Regions from separate parts of the Dysgonomonas sp. 37-18 genome, predicted to be linked through region 2. Evidence: riboswitches for the same ligand, from Rfam matches in the RefSeq annotation. Region 2 holds a riboswitch; each other region holds the start of a gene.
The links. Region 2 has a riboswitch for cobalamin ahead of BGO84_RS03430 (TonB-dependent receptor). Riboswitches for the same ligand answer to the same signal wherever they lie in the genome.
Positions count from the first base shown of each region.

Region 1 (2,210 bases), on a different contig from region 2:
GAAATTCTCTTCGGCTTGTCCACATCTTCAAAATTACTATTCAACTTATTCTGAAATATATCTTCAAATAAACTTATGGATAGATATTTTAGAGGTTTGTACATCATACCTACCGATGCATAATATTCATACTGAGTGATGCGGTCTTCTTGTTTATTTTCTGCTGTATTATTGGTTATTGACAAATATTTATAATGGTTGCGACTGAATTTTAATTGCCCTTTTATACTCATTTTATCATTAACTCTATTTTTGTAATATAGTTGGGAGAACAAATCCTTGTTCCATACTCTTTCGTCATTATCGTCTCTGTAGAAAATTACAGAACCCGGCAAACCTCTTTCCGAATCATAATAATTTACTTTAAATTTCAGCTCGCCGGCTTTGCCCATATTCCCATAGAGGTTTAATTCTGTACGCCAGATATCAACATCAGAATTCCTACGCTTACGCTCTTCAGTTTGATCCGCATTTTTAAATGTGAATTTATATCTTCCATCTGCTCTTTCCCATCCTGTATTTAACGAAAGAGAGAATTTCTTATTCAGTCGGTGTGCATAATAGACAGTAGGATTGAAAAGCCCATAAGAACCAGCTTTAACTTGTATATTTCCATTATATGATTTATTCTTAAAGGCAGGGTTTGATGTTATTACCTCTAATAAGCCGGCTGATGCATATGATCGTGCTGCCTGAAATATATCATCAGACTGACCAATAGAGAGAGTTATCATAGAAACATTATCCAATGAAAAACGGCTGATATCGATCTGTCCGGATTGAACATTACTCATCGTAACACCGTCATAACTAACTGCAGTATGTTGAGCCCCCATCCCCCTTATAGAAACAGTTTTCATACCTCCAATACCTCCATAATCTTTTACTGTAACTCCCGAAAAACGGCGCACAGCATCTGATACGGACAGTATTCCTATTCGTTCAATCTCTGTATTATCAATAACTTGAAGTGGAGTTGTAGATCGTGAGACAGATGGTTTGATCTGTGCAGAAATTTCTATCTCTGACAGTTTCTTTGCATTAAGACTATCATTAATCTGAGCCTGTATATGCATACAGCCTACTACAAATAAAAATATAAGGGAGAATAAAAAAGTCCTCATCTTCACAAATTATTCAATAAAATGCTTTCGATAAGAACAAAGAAAAGACTATATAATCTTGACACTGTTTCTTAAGCTCTATTCCTCGAAAGCTGTCCGAACTATTACTTTGCAGGTCTTCTGACTTACTCCAACTTGTACAGCCTTCCCATTTTGAATAACAGTGGCTATGTTGCACAAGCTTTACAGAGCTTACAGCAGCGGGTCTGTTCAGGATTTTCACCTGATTCCCTTTTAATTCGTTAACAAACGAAACAAAGTGCTGCAAAGGTAAGGATAAATTATATTGAAAGACAAAATATAAATGTTAATTCCGCTAGCATGCTTCATGCGAAAGATATTATCCTGTGTTTTATGACTCTATGCATTAAAGTTCTCCAACCTTAAGCAGCCATGATTTAAATTAATATTTGTAAATCGACATCTAATGTTGTGTTTATCTTAAAAGAAAAACGCTTACCTTTGTTTCATATTCATATATAAATGAAATGAGGAATACAACCAGAGATAAAGTATTGCAGGAAATAAAAGTTGATCAACCGGCTCAATTGCTAGATTTCCTTGTCCAAAAAGAAGTGCGTAAAAGTCGCAACGCAGTTAAATCGCTTCTTGCACATAAACAAATCAAAGTAAACGGAAAGCTTATCACCCAATTCGATTTCGAACTGAAGGCAAAAGATAAGGTCTCTGTTATGAAATACGATCAGTCTCGAAAAGAAAAAAGATTGAAGGGATTAAAGATTGTATTTGAAGACGACGACTTAATTGTCATCGAAAAAGAAGCAGGATTTTTATCTGTAGCTACAGATAAGGAAAAGTCACGCACTGTATATAATTCTCTGAATGAATACGTAAAGAAAAAAGATAAAAAAGCACGTGTTTATGTTCTGCATCGCCTCGACAGAGAAGTTTCGGGACTAATGATCTTTGCGAAAGATATGGAGCTACAGGATATTTTCCAGAAAAACTGGGACAACCTTGTACCTAAGTATTCATACATGGCAATTGTAGAAGGACGCCCGAACCCTAAAAATGGAACTGTAACATCGTGGCTTACCGAGAACAAGAACTTTGTAATGATGTCAT
Region 1 covers NZ_MKVC01000006.1:97,976-100,185, reverse strand. The annotation lists gene BGO84_RS02420 (TonB-dependent receptor) at 1-1,124, opposite strand, end outside; cobalamin riboswitch at 1,217-1,399, opposite strand; gene BGO84_RS02415 (RluA family pseudouridine synthase) at 1,613-2,210, shown strand, end outside.
Region 1: it holds a riboswitch for cobalamin, as region 2 does, so the genes downstream of both, BGO84_RS02420 (TonB-dependent receptor) here and BGO84_RS03430 (TonB-dependent receptor) in region 2, are expected to answer to the same signal.

Region 2 (2,210 bases):
AAAGAAGGTCACTTCTCCTATTTTTCTTAAATATTCTATATTTTCATGATACATAAAATTGAAGGCTTCGTCGGCTGCAACTGCTATTTTCAGATCCCGAGAAGCATGTTCTTTAATTCGCTGCGGTTCTGAATTTCCTAACTCAACTTGCGTATATGATAACAATTTATCAATATCAATATGTTTTTCTACAATTGATGCGGCAATATTAGCAAAGTCATCTAAAAGAAAATCTTGATCGGTACTTAATCCCAAATGACGTGAAGGCACACTTAGATTTTCATTTTTAGGCAGATAACCTAGTGGAACTATACCAACATCGTGGCAAGCATCCGAGAGAAATTTATAATGGCTCTCGGAACCAACATAGTTAAAAATTACTCCGATGACATTTATCTTTTCATAAAATTTTTTGAATCCATACAATAACGGAGCTGCTGAATATGCCATAGATTTGGCATTTATAACCATAACAACAGGGATATCCAATAATCCTGCAATTTCGGCACTACTTCCTTTCATTTTGTCATATCCATCAAATAGCCCCATCACTCCTTCTGTAATGCAAGCATCACTTCCTGATGCGTATTTTGAGTACAGATATCTGACGTGATTCTCTGATGATAAGAATAAATCCAGATTGACAGATTTATTGCCTGAAGCCATATCGTGATATTTCGTATCTATATAATCAGGTCCGCACTTAAATGGTTGTACCATAAGACCTCTGTTCTTTAATGCTCTTAATAAGCCTAAAGTAACTGTTGTTTTTCCTGAACCCGAGCTTGGCGCAGCTATGAGAAAACTGGAAATCACTTTCATGAGTAATCTGGTTTTATTTTCAGCAAAAGTATAAAAAGCCATCAATGAAATGAATTTTACCAAGAAAATATATTTTTTAAGAATTCTTTTTAATCCTATTTTTTTTCAATTACCTTTGAAGCCGCTTAGGTGATGCATTCAGACATTCGTCTGTTGCATAAAAGGGAATTCGGTCAGAATCCGAAACAGTGCCCGCTACTGTGAATTCCATAAAATTTTGAGTATCACCACTGCCACTGTCATAATGATGGGAAGGCCTCTCAAAATGGAACAAGTCAGGAAACCTGCCTAGCATAAATTAATAGATATTCCCGGGGTCAGGAATATAATTAACTAACATTATACTTCTTTTTTAATGAAACTAAGAATTATGCTAACAGCATTGCTATGCTGTATTGCAAGTATTTCGTTCGCTCAGTTGAGCTTGCGCGGAAGAGTTGTTGATGAAAATGAAAAGCCGATCGCTGGCGCCAGCGTATGGATTGAGTACACAACCATTGGAACATCCACAGATTTGAAGGGTGAGTTTAGTCTTGAAAAAATCCCGGAAGGTAATAATCTTCTAAGAATTAGTGCACTGGATTATAATGGAGCTCGTGAGACAATAAACAGATCTAATGACAACATCCTTATTCGGATGAAACATTCTCCTCTTAAACTGAATGAAGTAGTAGTAACAGGTACCGGCACAATCAACAAACTTAAAAACTCACCCGTTGCAATAGATGTTATTTCTCAGAGGGAACTCCAAAACACGAATATTCCTACATTCGAAAACGCTATGATTGCTCTGAATCCTTCCATGTCATTTACTCCTAATGCAATGGGATCGTACATGCAACTGAATGGATTAAGCAATAGATATATACTTGTGTTAGTTGATGGTAAAAAACTTGGTGGCGATGTCGGAGGTAACGTAGACTTAAACCGCATTGATATGGGAAATATCAAGAGGATAGAAGTTCTGAAAGGAGCCGCTTCTTCTTTGTATGGTTCGGATGCAATAGCGGGAGTTATTAATATTATAACCAATAAACCAAAAGACTTAGTAAATTTTTCTACAGAGACACGCTTCTCAGAGTATGGACAATTTACTCAAAATGCTAACCTATATCTGAATATTGGGGGCTTCTCTTCGTCTACTTCTTTTCAGCGGAATCAGGCTGACGGATGGCAACTAAATAAAAAGGAAATAATAAACGATAAAGAAGTAGATACGGATAAACAAGCTATGTTACGCTTCTATTCTGATGTTTTTAGCCAACGTTTTGGTTATAAGGCGACAAAAGAATTGAGCATGTATGTAGAGGGAAGTCTTTTCGACAAAAAATTTAAACGCCCCGTAAGTACTTATGGGTTCGATATGAAATACGTCGACTATTCATTTG
Region 2 covers NZ_MKVC01000008.1:119,329-121,538, reverse strand. The annotation lists gene BGO84_RS03435 (cobyrinate a,c-diamide synthase) at 1-864, opposite strand, end outside; cobalamin riboswitch at 933-1,129, shown strand; gene BGO84_RS03430 (TonB-dependent receptor) at 1,178-2,210, shown strand, end outside.

Region 3 (2,210 bases), on a different contig from region 2:
TAGTCCTTGTGGAAATAAACAAAGGTCAACATATTCCCTACTTTAGCAGGAAATAAGAACCAGTCATCTTCATTCAGAATAATATTTTCTACCGGATTTGTTGTATGTTCTTGAAAAATGCCGTCGCGTGTATTTCTTTTTGTATATGAAATAAACGGTGGTTTAAACATAACAGAAGTAATGAACGGAATAGAAGTCAACCCATTGTATTCTATTGGGCAGTTCCAAGTAATGTCACTAAGAGTTAACCCTGCATTTGCACCTGCGGTAAGCTGGCGATATACAAGATGCTGATACCCCATTACGGTTTCCTGAATGCGGCGGTAGATAGAAAGTACCAGCTCATTGAACAATTCGTTGGCATGCAAAAAACGCACACTTTGCAACCCGCTGCTGATGGAATTGTTATGCACTATAGTATAACGTTCCATTCTACGCCAGAAGCCATAGAGAAGCTCTATAAGCTCTATAAATAAATCTTTATCGTTGAAAAAGATAGCATACTTGTTATGTACATTTTGCACCTCATCGGGATTACATACAGTAAGTAGCTTAAATGCTTCTATCAATGTTTTTTGAAATTCTTCGTCAGTCTTGAATTCTTTGATATAATAATCGTAGATAATGACATCATTCTTTTTCAATCTTTGTATAAAAGCTTCAATAACCCGATGAAAACCGTAACTATTTAATATTTTTTGCCTCGTGTCGCAAAACTTAAGAGTGAAGTTGATAATCGCCTTTCCTTCGCCTAAAGTAAACTCTTGTAACATGTTTAATTTTATTTATTATAGTTATTATTTCTATCCGGTTCGATATCGATTTGCAATCTCCTATCTCCATTTGTGACAGGAGATTGCAAACTTCAATACTTGATTTGAAAACATTCAAATTGCGTTGTTTTCCAACATCAAATTTAAGGAAACTTACCTATACAATTAAACGAATTAAAGACTAAATTTATAATAAATTGTAAATTAAAAATAAGTTTTTGCTATTACCTTGTATTGGTGTTGCTTATAAATACTTTATTTTTTGTCTTTTATGAATTTAGGATTAACATCAAAGGCAAAAAAGTAAGTATTTGTTTCGCTTAAACACTTAGGACAAAGGCAGTCACTATAGTTATCTTTTATATAATCGCGCACCCCTGAAACTAAAGAAACTCTACGGCAGCTACACAATTCTACGCGGTCTTCTCTACAGCTGAAAGCGGCCGAACATCTTTGACATATCTTTTTCATTGTTGTAAGTTTTTATTGTTATTGAATATATTATAAGATCAGGAGAAGGTTTATTTAAAATATACAACCTCATTTGCAGATACCGAAATATGACATTGCAAGAGATGATAGTATAAATACTTCAACCAAAATCAATTTTCTATAATCAGAGAAAAATCTCTTGAGCTTTCTATCTTTTTTCGCGAAAGATGAAATTTATTTTTTGGCAGGTCTTCTGACTTACTTCCGTTTTATACGACCTTCCCGTTTATGAAAAACAGTGGCTTTGAGGATTTGTATAAACGTTTAGCGAAGCTTACAGCAGCGCGACTGTTCAGGATTTACACCTGATTCCCTTTTCATTATATATCCAAGACTTCGAATATATAACACCAATTATGGTAACAAAGATATAGAATTATAAATAAGAACAAATATAAATAAGAAAGTTTTTGATGGTATAATGAATTACTATTTCATAAGAGTGTGTTCTGCAAGGAATAAGTTTCGAACTATAATTTATACTCTAATCTTCTAAATCCCAATCATCAAAGAAAGAGTAATCTTCTGTAAACTGATCCAATTCACGACGATCTTTTTTTGTTGGTCGCCCTGTTCCTCTAGCTCTATCTACAAAACCGCTCACCTTAGACATTTCTAATATTTCAAGTTGAGATGCAGATGTCACATCTTTCATAAATTCGGGCACAAGCTTGGCTCCCATTCTGTTTTCCGAAAGGTTGAGGACTTCAAAGGAATAAGTAACCGGAGGACGGCGCACTTCTATCACATCGCCTACCTTAATTGATCGAGAGGGTTTTATAGTAACTCCTTTGATCGAGACACGTCCTTTTTTACATGCTTCTATTGCTATAGAACGAGTTTTGAAAAGACGAACAGCCCACAGCCATTTGTCTATACGTACTTCGTTTTTAGGTTCTTTCATAATAAAATCAGAATTTTGCCAATATGTCCGCAAACAAGACC
Region 3 covers NZ_MKVC01000021.1:20,726-22,935, reverse strand. The annotation lists gene BGO84_RS07145 (phosphoenolpyruvate carboxykinase) at 1-773, opposite strand, end outside; gene BGO84_RS07140 (cysteine-rich CWC family protein) at 1,029-1,244, opposite strand; cobalamin riboswitch at 1,431-1,635, opposite strand; gene BGO84_RS07135 (RNA-binding S4 domain-containing protein) at 1,750-2,169, opposite strand.
Region 3: it holds a riboswitch for cobalamin, as region 2 does, so the genes downstream of both, BGO84_RS07140 (cysteine-rich CWC family protein) here and BGO84_RS03430 (TonB-dependent receptor) in region 2, are expected to answer to the same signal.